4 regions of the Rhizobium sp. CF142 genome follow, and region 4 is predicted to be linked to each of the others. Evidence: predicted binding sites of a transcription regulator. Region 4 holds the regulator's gene; each other region holds the start of a gene.
What was found. The regulator LexA, encoded in region 4, represses DNA repair genes until DNA is damaged. The targets are predictions, from matches to a motif close to TGTTCNNNNTGTGTTCNG.
Positions count from the first base shown of each region.

Region 1 (5,750 bases), on a different contig from region 4:
TGGCCCCACTGCTTTGCCTAATAGCGGGCTTCATGTGTTCGTTTCTTGGGATAAGACTACTCAAAACATCCGGCGCAGCGGCGACGCATGTAATAGCGCCACAGGACTATGGACTATTGGGGCCTGCCATCGCTGGTGGGAATTCGAGCGCTATTGATCAATTCATTCGCCTTAGCAGCCTTTCCGGGGCCACAGGTACATTCACCAAAGTGGGCCTCACAGGGCTTCCGCTTGCAACAATCGTATTGACGCTAATTCTCGCGATTCTGGGCATCTTCAATGCTCAGTTTTTTGATTTGGCGAAACTAACTCTCGGCGCCTTTCTGGGTTCATTTGTTCAGCGTCAAGCTGAAGTCGCCGCTGCGAAACCTCCAGCTTAAGTCCCTGTTACCGCTCCTCGACTACCGCGTGACCAATGCGCGTCAGCGAAATGGAACGCGGAATTCTTGCGCGTCCCGTAGAAAGAATTCGCATAAGTTTATCGCGAACCCTTTGTTGACGCGTCGAACGCTTCGACAAATGTGTAGTCCTCGAAGGCCTGATCGATCTTGGACTTTGGCCGGTTGGTAGTCTGGATTTGAGATTCACGCTGCGCTGGTTTGGAATCGATTGGATCACTGTCACGATGCGCCGTCAGCGATCGCGGTGGAAAGCCTGCCGCCAAAAGTGCTCGCTCTACTTTCGAGAGAGGTTGCGCCTGCCTGTTTCGGTCGGTTTCGAACGTAGCGGTCCCGCCTTCCGATCCCAAACCTCGAGGGGATATCCTCCGTGCCAATCGGCACCATTGCTGCCGGCAAAAATCTCGGTAGAATATTAGCATTCTGAAGCCTTTGCGGAGGAACCCGAAGGCTTCATTCAATGTTTCTATCGAGACATGCTGGAGGAGCGTCGATGGCAACTGAACGATGGAATAGTCCGATCAAGGTAGGCTTCGAAGAGGCGGGAGCACGCACGGTTAACGGACCGTTTGACGCGCTGACCTGCCTGACCGATCTCTGGCCTGCCGTGCGCGGACTGAAATATCTCAAGGCACGCAGCGCCTGCCGCGCCGCACTCGATGGAAGAAAGACTGTCGAAGAGGCCCGCGCGGAGTTTATGGCGGCGGCCGAGGAAGCAAAGCTTAAAGTGCATTAAGCTTTCGGCGGCGGCATCGGAGACAATAAAAGTCAGATCTGTTCCGAAACGAAGCAATGCTTAATTTTCACTTAACCCTGCACTGAGCTCGCGCAGGGCTTTGTCTCGAAAGACATTGCGCCATTCATCCGTTCATCAATAGAACGACGCCAGCCATCATGATGATGGTTAGAGGCTCGTCACCCTCTGCGGGAGACTGCTGACGAGCCTCGTCCGAAAGAAACTTCGAATATTCGATCAGCAGTCCGAAGTATCCTCATCCTCCACCTGAATATATCCTACACCGATGATTGTGCCATCTGCGGCACGGATGAAGGACGGCAGGTAATGCGGTTCGGCGGGCTTGCAGACGGCGGCGCTGGTATATTCGTTCAGTGCTATTTCGTCTTTCGGCAGGGCCGAATAACTCATATCGGTTTCGAGTGAGGCGTAGGCGGAGCCGGCAAAGGCGCCGCACCCCAGAAGAAGGGCCGTGGCCCAAAGGCGTATAAGCGTTTGCATTATTGTCTCCAGTATTGAAATCAGCTCTTCAACACACGGGACAGAGAGTTGGTTCCTTGGAAATTCCTGTTGCGGATCGCGATTTATCTCACCAGCAGGCGGCAATGCACGTAACCGCTCCCGACAATGTCCTCGGCGATTGCCAAAGCCCGCTCACTATCACCCCATTGGCTCACGAAACCTTCGAGAATGACGGAGGGGCCGATGGTCGAGACGATGATTTCGGTCGCATCGAGATCGGCTGCGGCATGCAGGGCGCTTTCCACGGACGCACGTATAGCGGCCGTGTTGTGGCCCTTCATCCGGGCCTCCTCGTGGGGTGGCGAGCTATGAAACCGCGGCACCATGACCGTTCCTGACATTGGCTAATAGGGATTTAACGCAAGAAGACGACGTTTTGTTGCGCGCGGCGGCCGGATACATAGCCACCGGGATTGTAGTGCTTCGATATTGCCGATCTTGCTGGAGGCGCCAGCCGTCGCCATATTCGATTGAAGCCGAAGGAGACGACGATGAAAGCGCTGGTGCCTGCCCTTCTTGCCACGACCCTTCTGGCTGCACCCTTGCTGGCCGGCTGTTCCGCCGCGGACGCGCCTGCGCTGGAACCCATTCCCGGCAGCATCACCTATGGCGGGCAGCCGCGCACGAAGCTGACGAAATCGCCGATCGGCAGCACCGTCCATAACGACTTCTACGATCAGCAGGGCCAGCGCGTCTACGAAACCTATATTCTCCAGCCCGACCGCAGCTTGAAGCTGGTGCGGCGCCAGATTGTGCCGGACTTTCCGTAATAGTGCATGGCGGCCCGCGCCTGCTTGACAGCGGCGCCAATCGAGAACATCCAAGGAACATCTGATTTTATTCGCAGGCGCTGATTCTCCCGCGAAGCCCAACCGGACGGCTGGATGTATCTCGAAAGACTCAATCCCCAGCAACGCATGGCCGTGGAGCACGGCACACTCACAGACGGCAGCCATGTGGCCGGGCCGCTGCTGGTCATCGCCGGCGCCGGTTCCGGCAAGACGAATACGCTTGCCCATCGCGTCGCCCATCTCATCCTCAAGGGCGCCGATCCGCGCCGTATCCTGCTGATGACCTTTTCCCGCCGGGCGGCGGCCGAAATGGGCCGGCGCGTCGAGCGTATCTGCGGCGAGGTTCTCGGCAAGAATTCCGGCATCATGGCCGATGCGCTCGCCTGGAGCGGCACTTTCCACGGCATCGGCGCGCGCCTCTTGCGCGACTATGCCGAGCAGATCGGCCTCGACCCGGCCTTTTCCATCCATGACCGGGAAGACAGCGCCGACCTGATGAACCTCGTGCGCCACGAGCTCGGCTTCTCCAAGACCGAAAGCCGGTTTCCGACGAAGGGTACCTGCCTTGCGATCTATTCCCGTGCGGTGAACTCCGAAACAGAACTGCCGCTGGTGCTGCGCGACGCCTTTCCCTGGTGCGCCACCTGGGAAAGGCAGCTTCGCGAGCTTTTTGCCTGTTATGTCGAGGCCAAGCAGAGCCAGAATGTGCTCGATTACGACGACCTGCTGCTCTACTGGGCGCAGATAGTGGCCGAGCCTCTCATTGCCGAGGATATCGGCAGCCGCTTCGACCATGTGCTTGTCGACGAGTATCAAGACACCAACAGGCTGCAGTCTTCGATCCTGCTTGCTTTGAAACCGACCGGCGAGGGCCTGACCGTTGTCGGCGACGATGCGCAGTCGATCTATTCCTTCCGCGCGGCAACGGTGCGCAACATTCTCGATTTTCCGGCGTCCTTCAGCCCGGCCGCCAATATCGTCACGCTCGACCGCAACTATCGCTCGACGCAGCCGATCCTTGCCGCCGCCAATGCTGTGATCGACCTTGCTTCCGAGCGTTTCACCAAGAACCTCTGGACGGAGCGGGAATCGCCGGAACGGCCACGGCTGGTGACGGTGCGCGACGAGAACGATCAGGCGCGTTACGTGGCCGACAAGGTTCTCGACAATCGCGAGGAGGGCGTGAAGCTGAAAAGCCAGGCCGTGCTCTTCCGCGCCTCACATCACAGCGGCCCGCTGGAGGTGGAACTGACCCGCCGCAACATTCCTTTCGTGAAATTCGGCGGGTTGAAATTCCTCGACAGCGCGCATGTGAAGGACATGCTGGCGGCTCTGCGCTTTGCCCAGAACCCACGTGACCGGGTGGCGGGCTTCCGGCTGATGCAGATCCTTCCAGGCGTGGGGCCTTCCACGGCACAAAAGGTGCTGGACCATATGGCTGAGGATCCGAGCCCGGTGACGGCGCTTGCCGCCATGCCGGCGCCGCCGCGCTCGGGCGAGGACTGGACCTCTTTCGTGTCCACCATGCAGGAATTGAAGACTGGCAAGGCCGGCTGGCCGGCCGAGATCGAACTGGTGCGGCGATGGTATGAGCCGCATCTGGAACGGCTGCATGAGGATGCGAGCGCGCGGCTTGCCGATCTCGTGCAGCTCGAACAGATCGCCGGTGGTTATGCCTCGCGTGAGCGCTTCCTGACGGAGCTCACGCTCGATCCGCCCGATGCGACTTCGGATCAGGCAGGCGTGCCGCTGCTCGACGAAGACTATCTCATCCTCTCGACCATCCATTCGGCCAAGGGGCAGGAATGGACCAAGGTCTTCATGCTGAACGTCATCGACGGCTGTATCCCTTCGGATCTCGCAGTCGGCACGACGGCGGAAATCGAGGAGGAGCGGCGATTGCTTTATGTGGCGATGACCCGCGCCAAGGACAGCCTCGATCTCGTCGTGCCGCAGCGTTTCTTCACCTATGGGCAGAATTCGCAGGGCGATCGGCATGTCTATGCGTCGCGCAGCCGCTTCATTCCGGCCACGCTGCTGCAATTCTTCGAGGTCTGCGGCTGGCCGCAAGTCAAGACCGATACGGCAGCCGCCCAGCAGGCGCGGCAAGTGCGTATCGATGTCGGCGCTCGTATGCGCGGCATGTGGCGTTGAAGCCTCTCCTGACCAGCAGGGTCAGAGCAAAAGCGGCGGCTTGGCCGGCTCGAAGAAGCGACCGATCATCTCATCATTGACCAGGGCGATCGTCGGCGGCGACCATTTCGGATTGCGGTCCTTGTCGATGACGGCTGCGCGGACGCCCTCGTAGAAATCCGGACCATGCAGGATGTGCATGCAGGCGCCGAGCTCGCGGGCAAGACATTCGCCAAGCGTGCGGCTCTGGCGGCCGGCTCTCAGCAGCCGCAAGGCAAGCTTGAGACTGGTCGGCGAACGTGTGAGCATCACACGCCGGGTTTCGGCGGCGAATTCGCCTTCTGCCGCACCCAGTGCGGATACGATGTCCTCGACACGGTTGAAGTGAAAAGCACGGTCGATCATCGCGGCATTGGCCTGTAATCTGCCCTCGCCCGGCTGCTCCGAGAGATCGCGCAGCACTGCGTCCACATCGTCCGACGAACTTCCCTCAGGCAGGTTCGTCAGGCGCTGGACCGCCTCTTCGAGACGCGAGGAAGGCATATAGAAATCGGCAAGCCCGGTATGGATCGTATCGGCGGCATTGATATCGAGCCCGGTCAGGGCCATCCATGTGCCGCTTTCGCCCGGCGTGCGGGGCAGCAGCCATGTGGCACCGATATCGGGAAAATAGCCGATGCCGGTTTCCGGCATGGCAAGGCGGGTGCGCTCGGTGACGATGCGATGGCGGCCGTGGCTGGAAAGCCCGACGCCGCCGCCCATGGTGATGCCGTCCATCAGCGCCACATAGGGCTTCGGATAGGAGGCGATCCTGTGGTTGAGGCGGAATTCCTCGCGCCAGAAGGTTTCCGCGAGACCATCGCCGGCGCGGCCACTCAGGTGAATGGCGCGGATATCGCCGCCGGCGCAGAAGCCGCGCTCGCCCTCGCCCATTACGACAATACTCGCCACGGTTTGATCGGCGGCGAACTCATCAAGCGCAGCGGTAATCGCGCGCACCATGGGGATCGTCAGGCTGTTCAGCGCCTTTGGGCGGTTCAGCCGGATGAGGCCTGCCGTGCCCCGTCGCTCGACAATGACTTCGCTCTGATTGCTGCTATCCATGATCCACCTCGCTCCTGCCCCATGAATAAACCGGGTCGGGTCGGGGTTCCAGTGGCTAGCTGATCA
Region 1 is NZ_AJWE01000098.1:55,754-61,503, forward strand. It holds gene PMI11_RS21395 (hypothetical protein) at 1-380, shown strand, start outside; gene PMI11_RS21400 (DUF982 domain-containing protein) at 892-1,134, shown strand; gene PMI11_RS21405 (hypothetical protein) at 1,372-1,635, opposite strand; gene PMI11_RS21410 (BON domain-containing protein) at 1,719-1,982, opposite strand; gene PMI11_RS21415 (hypothetical protein) at 2,148-2,426, shown strand; gene PMI11_RS21420 (ATP-dependent helicase) at 2,541-4,601, shown strand; gene PMI11_RS21425 (enoyl-CoA hydratase/isomerase family protein) at 4,623-5,684, opposite strand.
Region 1: the regulator LexA is predicted to act here: its motif matches at 2,469-2,486, upstream of PMI11_RS21420 (ATP-dependent helicase).

Region 2 (5,750 bases), on a different contig from region 4:
TGGCGCTGGTTTTCGTTGCGGCCACCGAGGCGCCACAGGAGAACCGGCTTCGGCTCTGCTGCCTCAGCTTCAGCCTCGCCTGCTTCAGTCGTAGCTTCGGCAGATGCAGGCGTTTCCGCAGCCACGGATGCGACTTCGACGGCAAGCGTTTCTTCCGAAGCGCCATCTGCGTCGTCATGATCCGCCTTTTCAGCAGTTTCCTCTGCTGCAGCCTCGGTCGTCGTCGCCGCGGGAGCGGATGCCACATCCTGCGTTGCGAGGAATGCGGCCGCCTCTTCGGCCTTCACGGCATCGGCGCGGTAGCCGAGACCCTTGAGAATCTCTTCCATGTCTTCGAGCGTCGCGCCGAGAATGGATAGCATCGCCGTCGTCGTCGTGAAGCGGCGACCGTCATAGGCGCCTTCCGGACGCGTGCCCTGACCCGGCTTCCACTGCAGGAGCGGACGGATGAGATCGGCAAGACGCTCGAGAATGTCGATGCGCACGGCACGCTTGCCGAGGAAACGGAAGCCTGCGAGCTTGTAGAACATACGCTCGAAGCTCGGATCGGTGACCACGGAGGTACGGCCGGCGGCAAGCACCGGAATGAGATCGCCGTAGCCCGGCTTGTCGAGGCCGTCATTCTTCAGCGCCCAGAGCAGGGTGATGAGCTCCGCCGGCGCCGGCTTCAGAAGCGCCGGCACGAAGATATGATAAGCGCCGAAGCGAATGCCGTAACGGCGCATGGAGGCGCGCGCATCCTGATCCAGGGACTTCACTTCTTCCGTCACGTCGCGGCGGAAGAGCACGCCGAGATTCTCGACGAGCTGGAAGGCAAGCCCCTTGGCAAGACCCTGCAGGTCTTCGGCGCGCGACAGGTCGTCGAGCGGCTTCAGCACCGTGCTGATATGATGATTGACAAAACGCTCGATACGGGCGGCGACATGGTCGCGCGCATTGCCCGTGAGCTGCTCGTCGGCAAGCAGGATGACACGCGGACGCATCACATGGTCGCTGCCCGAAAGGCGGCCGACGGGATCGCCGAGCCAACGGACGAGTCCATCCGAACCGATCGCCAGATCGGCATTGCCTGCCGCATGCAGGCGTGCGGCACGAGCTTCGAATTCAAGAGCGAGCGCCTTTTGCGACGCAGCCTGAACCGCCTTGGCGTCCGGTCCGTCCGTTCCACCAACAGGCGTAAAACGGAACCCGCTCAACTGCCCTACATGATGTCCTTCAACAAAGACATCGCCATTCACACTGATTTCAGCTTCCAGCATCGCATTCTCTCTCAGGCGCTTCATGAGCACAGATGTCCTGCGATCAACAAAGCGTTTCGTCAACCTTTCATGTAACGCGTCGGACAATCGATCTTCGATTTCCCGCGTCTTTTCCTGCCAGTGTGTCGGATCGGCAAGCCAGCCGGGCCGATTCGATACATAGGTCCAGGTTCTTATCTGCGCGATTCGCGCCGAAAGCGTGTCAATTTCTCCATCTGTCCGATCCGAACGGTGAACCTGTTCGGCTAGAAACTGCTCGTTCACCGTGCCATAGCGCACCAGATCGGAAAAGAGGGTAGAAATAAGATCGGCATGTTGCGCAGGCGTTATGCGCCGATAGTCCGGCAGAGCGCAAGCCTCCCAGAGCTTTTCGACCCGCGCCGGCGTGTTGGCGAGATCAACAATTTCCGGATAGCGCGACAAATGTTCGAGCGCTTGCTGGTCGACGGCCGGCAGCGCCCGGGTCAGACCCGGCACACGGGGCCCGGTCTCAAGGCTTGCCCGCAGGGATTGTATCGAAGAAAAATCGAGATCCTTGGTACGCCACTGCAGAACCTTGATATTGTCGAACTCATGGCCCTCGATGCGTTGCACGAGTTCCTCGTCGAAGGGAGAAACCTGGCCCGTTACGCCAAAGGTTCCGTCACGCACATGGCGGCCGGCGCGGCCAGCGATCTGGCCGAGTTCGCCGGGGTTGAGGTTGCGGAACTGATAACCGTCGAACTTCCGGTCCTGCGCGAAGGCCACATGGTCGACATCGAGATTAAGACCCATGCCGATCGCATCGGTCGCGACGAGATATTCGACGTCGCCCTCCTGATAGAGCGCGACCTGCGCATTGCGGGTACGGGGACTGAGCGCGCCGAGCACGACAGCCGCGCCGCCGCGCTGGCGCCGGATCAGTTCTGCAATCGCATAAACTTCGTCCGCCGAGAAGGCGACGATCGCCGAACGCTGCGGCAGCCGGGTGATCTTCTTCTGCCCGGCATAAAGAAGGTGGGAAAGCCGCGGCCGCTCCGTGACCGTAATCCCCGGCAGAAGCTGCTGCAGGATCGGCCGCATAGTGGCTGCACCCAGCAGAAGCGTCTCCTCGCGGCCGCGCAGATGCAGGATACGGTCTGTAAAGATATGGCCGCGCTCGAGATCTCCCGCGAGCTGCACTTCATCGATAGCAACGAAGGCGGCCTTGGTTTCCCGTGGCATGGCTTCGACCGTACAGACGGAGAAACGCGCATTCGGCGGCGAGATCTTTTCTTCGCCGGTCACCAGCGCCACGTTCTGGGCGCCGACCTTTTCGACCACGCGCGTATAGACTTCGCGCGCCAGCAGGCGGAGCGGCAGGCCGATGACACCCGTACCATGCGCCACCATGCGTTCGATCGCATAATGGGTCTTGCCGGTATTGGTCGGCCCGAGCACCGCGGTCACGCCGCGCCCGCTCAGTATCATCGGCTGCGAAGTCAGGGTCATGTTCCATGCAAGTGAGGCGGTGACGCCCCAGGGTCAAGTCGGAGCTGCCAATGAGGCACAGAACACATGGACAGCCGAAGCTTCAAACGCAAGGGCAGATTTGAAATAGACTTTGGATTGAGCACGGAAGTCACAGCCCGCTAAGTCCTTGATTTAAGATTCGGAACAGCTTGAGAACGAATCGGAGACGAATCGCTGACTCCGGCTGATTCAGCTTTTGTTCACGGCTAAGTATTGATTTTGAATCGCTTTTTACACTAGATGCTGAATCTCTAGACTCGCCTGAGAACAAATGCTGGCAACCGTTTTTAACGCTTCTTGCCGCATCGTAAAAACACAAAGGCCAAGCCCGAAATTAACGCTTCGACCAAAGCCGGAACGAATCGGAGACGAATCGCCGATCTCGAGGTTTTCCCTTTTCGTTCACGGCGAGATCTTGTGGCGTTTTCGCCACCGATCCCAAGATACAGGTTCCGGGTTTGCCGCAGCCATTCCGCGCTCTCGGATCGCGTTAATCTTTTGCATGCCGAATTTACGGAGCCTTAAACAGACCGGCGCCGGTAGGCCGATGAAAGTCACGGCTGATCAAAGCCGGAACGAATCGCCGACGAATCGGAGACATCTTCATTTTCTCGCTTTGTTCACCGCAACATATTGTATTAAAAGAGGATTTTAACCATAATCGGAAAATTCCGATAGCATTTCGCCGACTTGCTTTCGAAGGAACCGGCTAAATTCGGCCTCTGTCGCAAAGGGCGATCACGCCGCCGTGATATTCTGAGAGTTTAGCCGGGAACAAAAATCGCGGATGCGGGTTTCTAGTCCAGTCGAAATGAGAATGAGGCAGGACAAACACCATGCTTGGCACGATACTTCTTATTATCCTTATTCTGTTATTGGTCGGCGCCTTGCCGAATTGGGGTTATAGCCGCGGCTGGGGCTATGGACCTTCCGGTGGTTTGGGGTTAGTTCTCGTCATCATTATCATTCTTGTACTGATGGGCCGAATTTAAAGGCCGGTAACCTGGGGAGTTAGACATGAAAAAGATTGTTCTTAGCTGCGCTCTCATTGGCGCTCTCGCCTCCTGCACCCCGACGGAGCAGGGCACGGCGATTGGTGCGGGCACTGGCGCCATCATCGGCGGCGCCGTCAGCAACAGCTGGGGTGGCGCGGCAGTCGGCGCAGTCGCCGGCGGCCTGACAGGCGCACTGATCGGCCAGTCGGTCGAACGCCGCGGCTACTGCATCTATCGCGACCGCTACGGTCGCCGCTACGAAGCGCGTTGCCGCTAATCAGCATCGGCCCATCGGAAATTTTGAACGGGCGCTTCGGCGCCCGTTTTTCTTGCGCGCTTTTGTCGTCAACGCGGCGTTGACGATCGGTCGCTGAAGTCAAATCTACCGCGCCGCCAGGACCAGGCGCATATTCCTTTCAACATCACAGGGGCAGAGCATGTGCCGCCCGTGAATGAAAAGGAACGCTACCATGGCCCAGATTTTCCTGAATTCCGCCGTCGCCGTCCTGATCGCCTCGGTTTTCCTCACGACGGCTGTCGCTGCCCTCCGCAGCCAGGACCGCGCCGTCCAGAAAGTGCCCGTCAAAGCCAATAGACGGCGTCATCCAAACGCCTGACAGCATCAATGAACCGAACCGCGTGACGGCAACTATCCGAGTGCCCGTCCGCAGGGAGACACGACCATGAACAGGATCATCGCAATCGCCGCCCTCATCACCATTGCCCTCGCGGCCTATGGCGCATCTGCCGGCCCCTATGACAGTGCCGGCAGCTTCCCGAGCAACTACGCCCACAGCCAGAAGAAATAGGTTCAGACGAAGAACTGACCGCCATTGGCCGTCAACGTCGAACCGGTAATAAACCCGGCATCGTCGGAAATGAGGAAGGTCACGCACCGCGCGATCTCCTCGGGTTCGCCGAGGCGCCCAACCGGGATTTGCGGAATGATCTTCTCATTCAGCACCTTTTCCGGCACCGCAAGCACCATTTCCGTCCCAATATAACCGGGGCAGATGGCATTGACGGTGATGTTCTTGGCCGCACCTTCCTGGGCAAGCGCCTTGGTAAATCCGAGGTCGCCGGCTTTGGCGGCAGAATAGTTCACCTGCCCCATCTGGCCCTTCTGGCCGTTGATGGAGGAGATATTGACGATGCGGCCGAAGCTGCGGTCACGCATGCCGCTCCAGACATGGTGCGTCATGTTGAAGAGACCGGTGAGGTTGGTATTGATCACCTCATGCCACTGCTGCGGCGTCATCTTGTGAAACATCGCATCGCGCGTGATGCCGGCATTATTGACGAGGATCTCGACCGGGCCGAGTTCGGCCTGGACCCTTGCGATACCTTCGCCGCAGGCAACATAGTCGGACACGTCCCACTTGAAGACCGGCACGCCGGTAACATCGTGAAATGCCTTGGCCCTTTCATCATTGCCGGCATAGTTGGCGGCAACCTTATAGCCGGCATTCTTTAGCGCCATCGAAATTGCCGCGCCAATGCCGCGCGTACCCCCAGTGACCAGAGCCACTCTGCTCATGTTCCGCTCCCCTGTTGTTGTCAGCCCGCTCTCGGACGGGCCTCAAGAAACATGCATTGTACGCTATTTACATTGCCTCGAAGCACATCGCGACACCCATGCCACCGCCAATGCATAGCGTGGCGAGACCCCTTTTGGCGCCGCGGCGCTTCATTTCGAAGAGGAGCGTATTGAGGACGCGCGCACCCGAAGCGCCGATCGGATGACCGATCGCAATCGCGCCGCCATTGACGTTGACGATATTAGGATCCCAGCCGAGATCCTTGTTCACGGCGCAGGCTTGGGCCGCGAAGGCTTCATTGGCCTCGACGAGGTCTAGATCGCCGACGGACCAACCGGCCTTTTCCAGTGCCTTGCGGGAAGCGGGGATCGGACCAGTCCCCATGACCTGCGGATCGACACCGGCTGTTGCCCAAGAAACGATGCGGGCAAGCGGCTGGATGCCGCGTCGCGACGCTTCCGCTTCGC
Region 2 is NZ_AJWE01000124.1:50,384-56,133, forward strand. It holds gene PMI11_RS31195 (helicase-related protein) at 1-2,729, opposite strand, end outside; gene PMI11_RS36910 (DUF3309 family protein) at 3,587-3,742, shown strand; gene PMI11_RS31200 (YMGG-like glycine zipper-containing protein) at 3,768-4,022, shown strand; gene PMI11_RS37825 (hypothetical protein) at 4,216-4,362, shown strand; gene PMI11_RS38455 (hypothetical protein) at 4,429-4,554, shown strand; gene PMI11_RS31205 (beta-ketoacyl-ACP reductase) at 4,557-5,282, opposite strand; gene PMI11_RS31210 (acetyl-CoA C-acetyltransferase) at 5,350-5,750, opposite strand, start outside.
Region 2: the regulator LexA is predicted to act here: its motif matches at 2,891-2,908, upstream of PMI11_RS31195 (helicase-related protein).

Region 3 (5,750 bases), on a different contig from region 4:
GAGATCCGTCGTCGCATCCGACAGAAGCGACAGGCCGCGCTCCAGCGTCTTGCGGAAGCGGTTTTCCTCGAGCTTCAGCGTCTCCGAGATCAGCGCCTCGGCGCGCACCAGCTCCGGATAGGCGCGGCCCATCTCCTGTACCAGCGTCGGCAGCAGCTTGTAGATCAACGGCTCTTTGGCGCCGAGAAGCTGTGCGTGGCGCATGGCGCGGCGCATGATGCGGCGCAGCACGTAGCCGCGACCTTCATTCGACGGCAGCACGCCGTCGGCGATCAGGAAGGCCGAGGAGCGCAGGTGGTCGGCGATGACGCGGTGGCTGGCGCTGCCCTCTGCCTTGACGCCCATCGTATCCTCGATGGTGCCGATCAGCGTGCGGAAGAGGTCGGTGTCGAACACGCTCTGCACACCCTGCAAAACGGCAGCCATGCGCTCCAGGCCCATGCCGGTATCGATCGACGGGCGCGGCAGCGGGTTGCGAACGCCGGGCTCGGTCTGCTCGAACTGCATGAAGACGAGGTTCCAGAATTCCAGGAACCGGTCGCCATCTTCTTCCGGCGAGCCGGGAGGGCCGCCCCAGACATTCTCGCCCTGGTCGATGAAGATTTCCGAGCACGGACCGCAGGGGCCGGTGTCGCCCATCTGCCAGAAATTGTCAGAGGTCGGGATGCGGATGATCTTGTCGTCGGAGAAACCGGCGATCTTCTTCCAGAGCGTCGCGGCTTCCTCGTCTTCGGAATAGACGGTCACCAGCAGACGGTTCTTAGGCAGGTCGAAACCTTCGGTGACCAGGTTCCAGGCAAGCTCGATGGCATTCTCCTTGAAATAGTCGCCAAAGGAGAAGTTGCCGAGCATTTCGAAGAAGGTCAGATGGCGTGCAGTATAGCCGACATTGTCGAGATCGTTATGCTTGCCGCCGGCGCGCACGCACTTCTGCGAGGTCGTCGCCGTTGAATAGGGACGCTTTTCGAGACCGGTGAAAACGTTCTTGAACTGCACCATGCCGGCATTGGTGAACATCAGCGTCGGGTCATTGCGCGGCACGAGCGGGCTCGATGGAACGATCTCATGGCCGTTCTTCTTGAAGTAGTCGAGGAAGGTCGACCGGATATCGTTTACACCGCTCATTTCATGCCCTTCGATGCTGCCAGCAGGCAGGTAAAATTAAATCCATCGGCTTTTATCGTTCGACCTTGCCACTGTCCAGCGAACAAACAAAACCGGCCGCATTCTCGTTAGAAGAATGCGGCCGGATCAGAAATCACTTCAGCGGTCAGGGCGAATTACATGTCGCCGGCATCACCTGCATCGTCGCCGGCGTCAGGGCCGCCGTTCTGCAGGAAGCGGTCGGCAATCAGGCCGGCGTTCTGGCGCAGCCCCGTCTCGATCTCGCGGGCGAGATCCGGATTGTCACGCAGGAAGATCTTGGCGTTTTCGCGACCCTGGCCGAGGCGCTGGCTGTTATAGGAGAACCAGGCGCCTGACTTCTCGACGATGCCGGCCTTGACGCCGAGGTCGATGAGTTCGCCGGTCTTGGAGACACCTTCGCCATACATGATGTCGAATTCGACTTGCTTGAAGGGAGGCGCCATCTTGTTCTTGACGACCTTGACGCGCGTCTGGTTGCCGATCACCTCTTCGCGCTCCTTGACCTGGCCGATGCGGCGGATGTCGAGGCGGACGGAGGCATAGAACTTGAGCGCGTTGCCACCCGTCGTCGTTTCCGGTGAGCCGAACATGACGCCGATCTTCATTCGGATCTGGTTGATGAAGATCACCATGGTATTCGACTTGGAGATCGAAGCCGTCAGCTTGCGCAGCGCCTGGCTCATCAGGCGGGCTTGAAGGCCCGGCAGGCTGTCACCCATTTCGCCTTCGATTTCGGCGCGCGGCGTCAGCGCGGCGACCGAGTCGACGACGAGGACGTCAATGGCGCCGGAGCGCACCAGCGTATCGGTGATTTCAAGCGCTTGCTCGCCGGTGTCAGGCTGGGAGATCAGGAGGTTCTGCAGATCGACGCCGAGCTTGCGGGCATAGACCGGATCGAGAGCGTGTTCGGCGTCGACGAAGGCGCAGATGCCGCCCTTCTTCTGCGCTTCGGCAATGGTCTGCAGCGCGAGCGTCGTTTTACCAGAACTTTCCGGACCGTAGATTTCGATGATACGGCCCTTCGGCAGGCCGCCAATGCCGAGCGCGATATCGAGGCTGAGCGAACCCGTAGAAACCGTTTCGATCTCGACGATGCTCTCGTTCGAGCCGAGTTTCATGATCGAGCCCTTGCCGAACGACCGCTCGATCTGTGAGAGTGCCGCTTCGAGCGCCTTGCTTTTGTCCACCGATTTGTCCTCTACGAGCCGCAATGAATTCTGAGACATTCGATCCACCTTTAGGTTATTGACGCTGCTCTAGCAATGTCGCCGCTGATGCGAAGTTTGTACCTGATTTGTTCTAATTTCGCAATGGGGTTGCAAATAATTGAAAGAAAAAGGTAAAACGGCCTGTGTTCTATTTTTGTTTTATCGATGCAAAGCAACGGCTTAGTGCGTTGCTTGCGCTGAATGCCGACGTTTTAGAGCCTATTCGATTCGCTCGGGGAGAGCAGAAATGAGCGGCAAGATTCTTGTTCTCGGTGGCGCCCATATCGATCGCCGCGGCCGCATTGCCGGGGAGACGGCACCCGGCGCCAGCAACCCCGGAACATGGTTCGAGGAACCGGGCGGCGGCGGCTTCAATGCGGCACGCAATCTCGCCCGGCTCGGCTTCGAGGTGACGATGATTTCGCCGCGCGGCGGCGACCCGATCGGCGAGATGGTGAGCGAGGCGGCCGATTTTGCTGGAATCAACGACCGCCCCTTCGTCTTCCTCGACCGCAAGACGCCGAGCTATACGGCAATCATCGAGAAGGACGGCAATCTGGTCATCGCACTGGCCGACATGGAACTCTACCGCTTCTTCGTGCCGCGGCGGCTGTCGATCCGCTGGGTGCGCGATGCCTTCGCCGCCACCGATTTCATCCTCTTCGACGCCAACCTGCCCGAGGACACGGCTGCTGCGATCGTCGCAAGGGCCAAGGCACTCGGCAAGCCGGTGGCGGCAATCGCCATTTCGCCGGCCAAGGTGGTGCGCCTCCTGCCCTGCCTCGACGGCATCGACTATCTATTCCTCAACGAGGCCGAGGCCGCAGCGCTGGCGGGCCACCGGCCGGAGGATGCAGTCGGCTGGCCGTCCCTGCTTGGTGACATCGGCATCGGCGGTGCAGTCGTCACCCGTGGTCAGCGTGAACTCGTCGCGTTTAAGAACGGGCATGCGCTTGTCTTGCAGCCGCCGATTTCGGACAATGTCGCCGATGTCACGGGTGCGGGAGACTCGCTGGCGGCCGGTACGCTCTCGGCACTCATGCTCGGCCTCCCGCTCGAAGAGGCGGTTCGCCATGGTGCAGCGGCAGCGGCTCTCACCGTACAGTCGCCGCATGCCGTCAACGAAAATCTCTCGCGGGAACTGATCCGCGACATGCTTTCGCTTGTCCCGGCGGCGAGAATTCTGCAATGAAGCGGCGACATCGATAAATGGATACGGATCATGACCAAACCCTTCTCGCCCCTGCTGCCGATTTCCTACTCGAAGGAAGTGGCTGCCGCCAAGCAGCGCGGCGCCCCGATCGTGGCACTCGAATCGACCATCATCACCCATGGCATGCCCTACCCCGGGAATATCGAGATGGCGCGTAGCGTCGAATCGATCATCCGCGATCAGGGCGCGGTTCCCGCCACCATTGCCGTCATCCACGGCACGCTGCATATCGGCCTCGAACCCGCCGAGCTGGAGCAGCTCGCCAAGGCAAAGGACGTCATGAAGGTATCGCGCGCCGATATCGCCTTTTCGATCGCCGAGCGCCGCACGGGTGCGACGACGGTTGCGGCGACGATGATTGCGGCGGCGCGTGCCGGCATCAAGGTCTTTGCGACCGGCGGCATCGGCGGCGTGCATCGCGGCGCTGAAGAAACGTTCGATATCTCCGCCGACCTCGAAGAGCTCGCCCGCACTGGGGTCATCGTCGTCTGCGCCGGCGCCAAGGCAATCCTCGATATTCCAAAGACGCTGGAAGTGCTGGAAACCCGCGGCGTGCCGGTCGTGACCTATGAAAGCGACGAATTCCCGGCTTTCTGGTCGCGTTCTTCAGGCATCCGCAGCCCGCTGACGCTGAACAGCCCGGCGGCGATTGCCAATTTCCAGACGACGCGCGAACAGCTTGGCATCGACGGCGGCATGCTGATCGCCAACCCCGTTCCGGAAGCTGACGAAATCGCCCGCGAGGAAATGGAAATCTACATCGAGCGTGCTCTCGACAGCGCCGAGCGTGACGAAATCACCGGCAAGGCGGTAACACCTTACCTGCTGAGCACGATCTTCGACCTGACCGATGGCCAGAGCCTGAAGACGAATATTGCGCTGGTGGAGAACAATGCGCGGCTTGCGGCAGAGATTGCTGTAGCGCTTGGCGAGTAGGCCAACGTCTGGCCGGGCTGGCCCCCCAACGATCCATCGTCGCAAGACTTGAGGGGCGCACAGCGCCCCTTAATCATATCAGCTATCCAGCGTCTCTTTCACCGCCACAGCCAGCTGCTTCAGCGAGAACGGCTTTGGCAGGAACCCAAACTTCGCCTCCGGCGGCAGGTTGCGGGCGAACGCATCCTCTGCGTAACCGGACACGAAGATGAACTTCAGATCCGGATAGTTCTTGCGCAACTCGCGCAGCAGCGACGGCCCGTCCATCTCAGGCATCACCACGTCGGAGACGACGATGTCCACCTTGCCGTCGAGCTCCTCCATGATCTCGAGGGCCTCGACGCCGGAGCCGGCCTCATGGACCGTATAGCCGCGCGTCTCCAGCATGCGCTTGCCGCCGCGCCGCACTGCTTCTTCGTCTTCGACGAGCAGGATGACGGCCGAGCCCGTCAGATCTTCCGGCTGCTTCGGCTGGACGAGTTCCACAATCTGCGCACCGCCGGTAGCAACGGCCTGATCGGCGGCTTCCGCTTCCGCAGCGACTGCCGGTTCGACGATATGGCGCGGCAGGAAGATACGGAAGGTCGTGCCCTTGCCGACTTCCGATTCCGGCTGGATATAGCCGCCCGACTGCTTGACGATGCCATAGACCATGGCAAGGCCGAGACCTGTGCCCTTGCCCACATCCTTGGTGGTGAAGAACGGCTCGAAAATCTTGTCCATGATCTCGGGCGCAATGCCGGTGCCGGTATCGGTCACCTCGATCAGCACCATGTCTTCATGCGGCATGTAGGAATAGTTGAAGGCGGCAACTTCCGCTGCCGGCAGATTGCGGGTGCGCAGCGTCAGCGTGCCGCCATCAGGCATGGCGTCGCGGGCATTGACGCTGAGATTGATCAGCACCTGCTCGAATTGCGAAAGATCGGTTTTGACAGGCCAGAGATCGCGGCCATATTCGACGTCGAGCTTGACGTTGGTGCCTGAAATCAGCCGGTCGACCAGCATGCGCAGGTCGCCGACCACGTCGGTCAGGTTCAACACCGTCGGCCGCATCGTCTGCTTGCGCGAGAAGGCGAGAAGCTGGCGCACCAGCACCGCCGCGCGGTTGGCATTGCGCTTGATCTCTATCAGATCGGCGAAGCTCGCATCGGCAGGTCGCGCCTGCAGTAGCAGATGGTCGGAAGACAGGAGGATTGCCGTCAGCACATTGTTGAAATCGTGCGCGATGCCGCCGGCAAGCGTGCCGA
Region 3 is NZ_AJWE01000130.1:92,912-98,661, forward strand. It holds gene alaS (alanine--tRNA ligase) at 1-1,125, opposite strand, end outside; gene recA (recombinase RecA) at 1,281-2,372, opposite strand; gene PMI11_RS33135 (carbohydrate kinase family protein) at 2,602-3,546, shown strand; gene PMI11_RS33140 (pseudouridine-5'-phosphate glycosidase) at 3,577-4,503, shown strand; gene PMI11_RS33145 (cell cycle histidine kinase CckA) at 4,582-5,750, opposite strand, start outside.
Region 3: the regulator LexA is predicted to act here: its motif matches at 2,499-2,516, upstream of recA (recombinase RecA).

Region 4 (5,750 bases):
ATACCAGTATCATCATTCTTTCCGATGCCATGAAGGACATTTATGCCGCCACGAATACGGTCGGCGACAGTTCGCGCGAAATCGCACTCAGCACCAATGATCTGGCACAGCGCACCGAGAGCCAGGCTACCTCACTCGAGCAGGCGGCTTCGGCGCTGGATCAGATCACGGTCACGGTGAAAAACTCCTCGGAGCGTGCCCAGGAAGCCAATGCGATGATGTCGGCCACGAAGGAGAGTGCGGCGCATTCCGCCGAGATCGTTCGCGAAGCGGTTACCGCGATGGAGAAAATCGAGGAATCAGCGGTCAGGATCGGCGATATTATCAACGCCATCGATGAGATCGCCTTTCAGACCAATCTTTTGGCGCTCAACGCAGGCGTCGAGGCAGCACGCGCCGGAGACGCCGGGAAAGGCTTTGCCGTCGTCGCTCAGGAAGTCCGCGAGCTCGCTGGCCGCTCCGCCAATCTCGCCAAGGAGATCAAGCTTCTCGTCGAGACGTCGTCGCGGCAGGTTTCCGCGGGCGTGGCACTTGTCAACCGCACCGGCGAGGCACTCGGCGATATAGACCGCCAGGTGCTGCAGGTGACGGCGCTGATCGAAGCGATCGTGCGCTCGTCTTCGGAACAGTCGGTCGCGCTCGTCGAGGTCAACGCTGCCGTCAACCGTATGGATCAGGTGACACAGCAGAATGCGGCGATGGCCGAGGAGACGAACGCCGCCTGCCAGGATCTCGGCAACGAGGCGTCCCATCTCGGGCGCATGCTCTCCCGCTTCGCACTGGAGGAAAGGCGCCAGTCCCGCGCGGCAGCCTGATGCTGCCTGCCGTTCAGGCGGCCTTGGCGATCGCGTCGAAGGCGAGAAGCTTCTCGAGAAGCCGTGGCATATCCTTGAGATAGACCATGTTCGGCCCGTCACAGGGCGCGTTATCCGGGTCCTGATGGGTTTCGATAAAGACACCGGCGACGCCGACAGCCACGGCTGCACGGGCCAGCGTCTCCACGAACTGCCGCTCTCCGCCGGAGGTTTCCCCCTGCCCACCAGGCTGCTGGACTGAATGCGTGGCGTCGAAAATGACGGGTGCGCCCGTTGCTGCCATGATCGGCAGGGAACGCATGTCGGAGACCAGCGTATTGTAACCGAAGGAAGCGCCGCGCTCGCACAGCAAGATGTTCGGATTGCCGCTCTGGTTGAGCTTGCCGAGCACGTTCTTCATATCCCAAGGCGCCAGGAACTGGCCCTTCTTGACGTTGATAACGCGGCCGGTCTTTGCCGCAGCCACCAGGAGATCCGTCTGACGAGACAGGAAGGCCGGTATCTGCAGGATGTCGACGACCTTGCCCACTTCGGCGCATTGTTCTTCAGTGTGGATGTCGGTCAGAACCGGAATGCCGAGTTCCTTCTTGAGATCGGCAAAAACCTCCAGCCCCTTTTCAAGGCCGACACCGCGTTTGCTCGACAAGGAAGAGCGGTTCGCCTTGTCGAAGGAGGTCTTATAGACGAGCCCGATGCCGAGCTTGGTGCACAGTTCCTTCAACGTGCCGGCAACCATGAACGCATGGTCGCGGCTTTCCATTTCGCAAGCGCCGGCAATCAGCGACAGGCGTGCGGCATTGGAGAAGGTGACCTTGCCGGCGCCCTCGCCGACCGTCACAACGGAATTGGTAGTGGAGCTCATGATGTTTCCTCGAAAGCGAAGAGCACGCCCTGGCCGGGCGCGGGCTTCACCAGAATACGGTTGCCCTTGCGTGTGTAGGTCACCCCGTTAGCAGCCAAATGCGCTTCTGTCACGGCCAGATCGCCAACCGCAAAGAGGATTGCCCGGCCGCGCAGGCCGCGATCGATATCCGGCGTCGCCAGATCGAAATAGGCCTCCAGCCCCTGCGGGGTCATCAGGCTGATCTTTGCGTTCCCGGTGGGCACGTCCAGCCCGAAACTCGTGACATCAGCAGAAGCTGCTTTTACCGCCGAGCGAAGGAACTCGCCGAAGGCTGTCGGCTCGGAGGCTGCGAGCGCGATCTCGGCAATACCTGTCACGCCATTGGCGTGGGCCTCCAGCACGCCGCGATCGGCGGGAAGCGGGTTGATGCGTTCGACAGCGAAGAGAAAGAAATCCGGTGCCCGGAGGTCGGCAGCGAAGGCAAGCCGGAAGCCGGCAATGCTCTCCGTGCCATCCGGCATTTTCACAGGGCGTTCGAACTGCAGCACAGAACCGGCACTGATGCTGCCCTTCACGAATCGAGCATGTTCGTGCTTTGCATCCGCTGTGGCGAAGGCGATGGCGGACAGCCCCTCGCTGCCGCAGCGGAAGCGGAAAGCCTGATCGCGGGCCGTGAAGACATTGCCCTCACGTGCCGTCACCTCGCTCTCCTCGACGCTCGCAACACCGAGCGGCTCAAGATAGGTTTTGTCGGCAAAGAAAACGCAGGCATTCTCCGTGCCGAAGGGATGGCGGGCATCGGGCGCGACGGTAAAGCCCAGCTTGCCCAGCCTTTCGCGGGCTAGGTCGATATCGGTAACCGGCAAAACGAGATGATCGATCGGAAGCGTGTCTTGGCTCATCGGTTCTTCTCCCAGCAGTGACAAGGAGATGTGCTTCAGCAAGTCTCATGAAACAAGGCCAGACAGGCATAAGGGCGATAAAAATCAAATTCTCGACAGATTGAACAGAAGTTTTACGAAAATTTAGCTACTTGCGGAACACATATGGAACATATAGTGTCCGTTCTGGATTTGTTTCAAGACTGGGGAGACGCCATGCTCACGCGCAAACAACAGGAACTCCTTCTTTTCATTCATGAAAGGATGAAGGAGTCGGGCGTTCCACCGTCTTTCGACGAGATGAAGGACGCACTGGATCTGGCCTCGAAATCCGGTATCCACCGGCTGATCACGGCGCTCGAAGAACGCGGCTTCATTCGCCGGCTTCCGAACCGGGCGCGCGCGCTCGAAGTCATCAAACTGCCGGAAGCCTACAGCCCGAGCCTGCAGCCTCGGCGCGGCTTTTCGCCGAGCGTCATCGAGGGCAGCCTCGGCAAGCCCCAGCCCGTGGCACCTCCCGCCTCGGCAAAGCCGGCACCTGCTGCCGATAACGGCAATGCGGTCTCCGTTCCCGTCATGGGCCGCATCGCCGCTGGTGTTCCGATCTCGGCAATCCAGAACAATACGCATGACATCACCGTTCCCGCCGATATGCTCGGCTCCGGTGAACATTATGCGCTGGAAGTTCGCGGCGACTCGATGATCGAAGCCGGAATCTTCGATGGCGACACGGTCATCATCCGCAATGGCAGCACGGCCAATCCAGGCGATATTGTCGTCGCGCTCGTCGATGACGAGGAAGCAACGCTCAAGCGTTTCCGCCGCAAGGGCGCATCGATTGCGCTCGAGGCTGCAAACCCCGCTTACGAGACCCGCATCTTCCCGCCGGATCGCGTCAAGGTCCAAGGCAAGCTCGTCGGTCTTATTCGCCGCTATCACTGACCGGCGACAGATTAGCGTCTGCGAATGTGTTGCTGCGCCAATCATAGGCGCGGTGGCGTATCCAGGGTCGCCCCAATGTGTCGAATGCGGTTGCGACCTCAACTCCCTTATCGGTGAATCGAAGTTCGACAGAACCTGTCTTGCGCAGCGTCTCGCCGGTAAAGAGCAGCGCGCCGGAATGACAACGGTCGAAGCGCAATCGGACAGGGGTCACGACAATATCAGCCGTATCACAGGCTGGCCCGAGATAGGCAGCATTGTCGATGACGGTCAGTTTCTTTCCATTGCCGAGCAAGGTGGTGCACCAGGCGCCCTTCAGGCAGGAGAAACGTGACGACGGGCTAGTGGCGACTGCCTGTCTCATTGCCTCTCTGGCTTCATTCCGTTGATCGGGTGACAGTTGCAGTCTTTTGCCGTCAGGCGCAGTGGGCGCCTTGGCAGCCTGGAGCATAACCGGCTTCTGATGCTCTTCGACGGCAAGTGCCCTCTGCCATTGTTCGAAGATGAAGGCGGGCGGCTTTTCACGGTTCGAAGCCATCGCCTCTCCATCGATTATAGCGACCAGGCCGCCATCTTCAGAGATGGCGATGTCGGGCATCGCCTCCGACGGAAGCAGCACAACAGCGAGCGTTGAGACCGCGACAATTGCCGTTCCCATGTGCCGCAGCCGGGTTCTGAGGAGGGTCAGCAGCAGAAATCCGAAAACGGCGGTCGGGAAATACCAACCGGGCAAGCGACCTATATCTATGTTGCCACCCCATCCCGCTACTGCCTTTGCGATTGTGATCACCAGATCGAGCCCGAAGCCTGCCACCTGCCATAGCCAGCCGTCCAGACCAAAAGGCATCAGGAGCATTGCCAGCATCCCGGCCGGCATGACGATGAAGGAAATGACCGGCATGGCCGCGAGATTTGCCGGAAGGCCATAGGCCGTCAGCCGGTGGAAATGCTCGATCGAAAACAATGCCGTCGAGAAACCACCGATGAGCGACGTCAGGAAAACGCCACCGAAGAATCCGCCGACCATGACGAAGGGCTTCATGATCGGAAGTTTGGCAAAGGCATTCTCACGCATCGGCCGCCCTTTCCAAAGGTCGTATCCGGCGACCAGGGCAAGTGTTGCGGCGAAGGACATCTGGAAACTCGGCCCCAGCACCTCCGATGGCGAGACTGCGAGGATCACGAGAGCGGACAGCGCCACGTTTCTGAGGCTGATCGACGGACGGTCGAAGAAGACGGCAACCAGCATAATCGCCATCATGATGAAGGCACGTTCGGCAGAGACGGCAAAACCCGAGATCAGATAGTAGGCTGTCACCGCAGCAAGCGCACCCGCCGCCGCGATCTTCTTGGTTGGCCACGCCTGGGCAATGCCGGGAAAGAGACTGAGAATGACTCGCAGCCCGACAAAGAAGATGCCAGCTGAAAGCGCCATGTTGAGGCCGGAGATCGCGATGATGTGGGCAAGGCCGGATTGCCGCAACGCCTCCGTCGTTTCATCCGAGATCGCCCGTCTCTCGTCGGTGACAAGGGAAGCGGCAAAGGCGCCGGTGTCGCCGGGTAGTGTGGAGCGGATCCGATCGCCGATGCCGCTTCTCAGGCGGTAGAGCGACTCCAGGATGGTCCCATCGACCGAACTCGCTCGTTCCGGCTGTTCTGCAACCCTCTTCGGTGCTCCATAGAAGAAGCCGTTGGCACCAATGCCGTCAAAATAGGCGCTGAAGGCAAAATCATTAAGGTGGGGGAGCGCCGGTCCCGCCGGAGGCGTGAGACGTGCCCTGCCCTCGATGACGTCGCCGAGTTCGAACGGCTGGGTGGCTCCGCGGACGAGCACGGAGATGCGGTCGGGCGGACGCTTGATCTCAGGAGCATCCGTTCCGGTGACGTCAAGAATATAACGCCAGCGCCCTTGGCCATCGCCTTCTCGGCGCTCGATCCGGCCGGTCACCGTTGTCGTTACGGCTGAATCGAGGATCAGGGTCTTTGCCCGCCATGTTTCGATCTGCGCAGAGAGCATTCCACCGGCAAAAAGAAGCAGAGCAAGCAGCGTCGCCCGCAGTCTCGTCCGGGCATAACCGCAGAGCGCAACGGCAATGAGGAGAACAAGCAGGCAGAGACCGAGCGACACGGCCGGAAAGTCCGAGGCCGCTAGAAACCAGGTCGCGGCACCCGCACCAAGGAAGACCGGCGAGAAGAGGATGAGGCGACCGTGGCCAGCCTCTTCCGCGGCCATCCGCATCGACGACCCGACGTATCGTTTCGCAACAG
Region 4 is NZ_AJWE01000104.1:14,527-20,276, reverse strand. It holds gene PMI11_RS24210 (methyl-accepting chemotaxis protein) at 1-815, shown strand, start outside; gene kdsA (3-deoxy-8-phosphooctulonate synthase) at 829-1,677, opposite strand; gene PMI11_RS24200 (VOC family protein) at 1,674-2,561, opposite strand; gene lexA (transcriptional repressor LexA) at 2,757-3,482, shown strand; gene PMI11_RS24190 (ComEC/Rec2 family competence protein) at 3,463-5,750, opposite strand, start outside.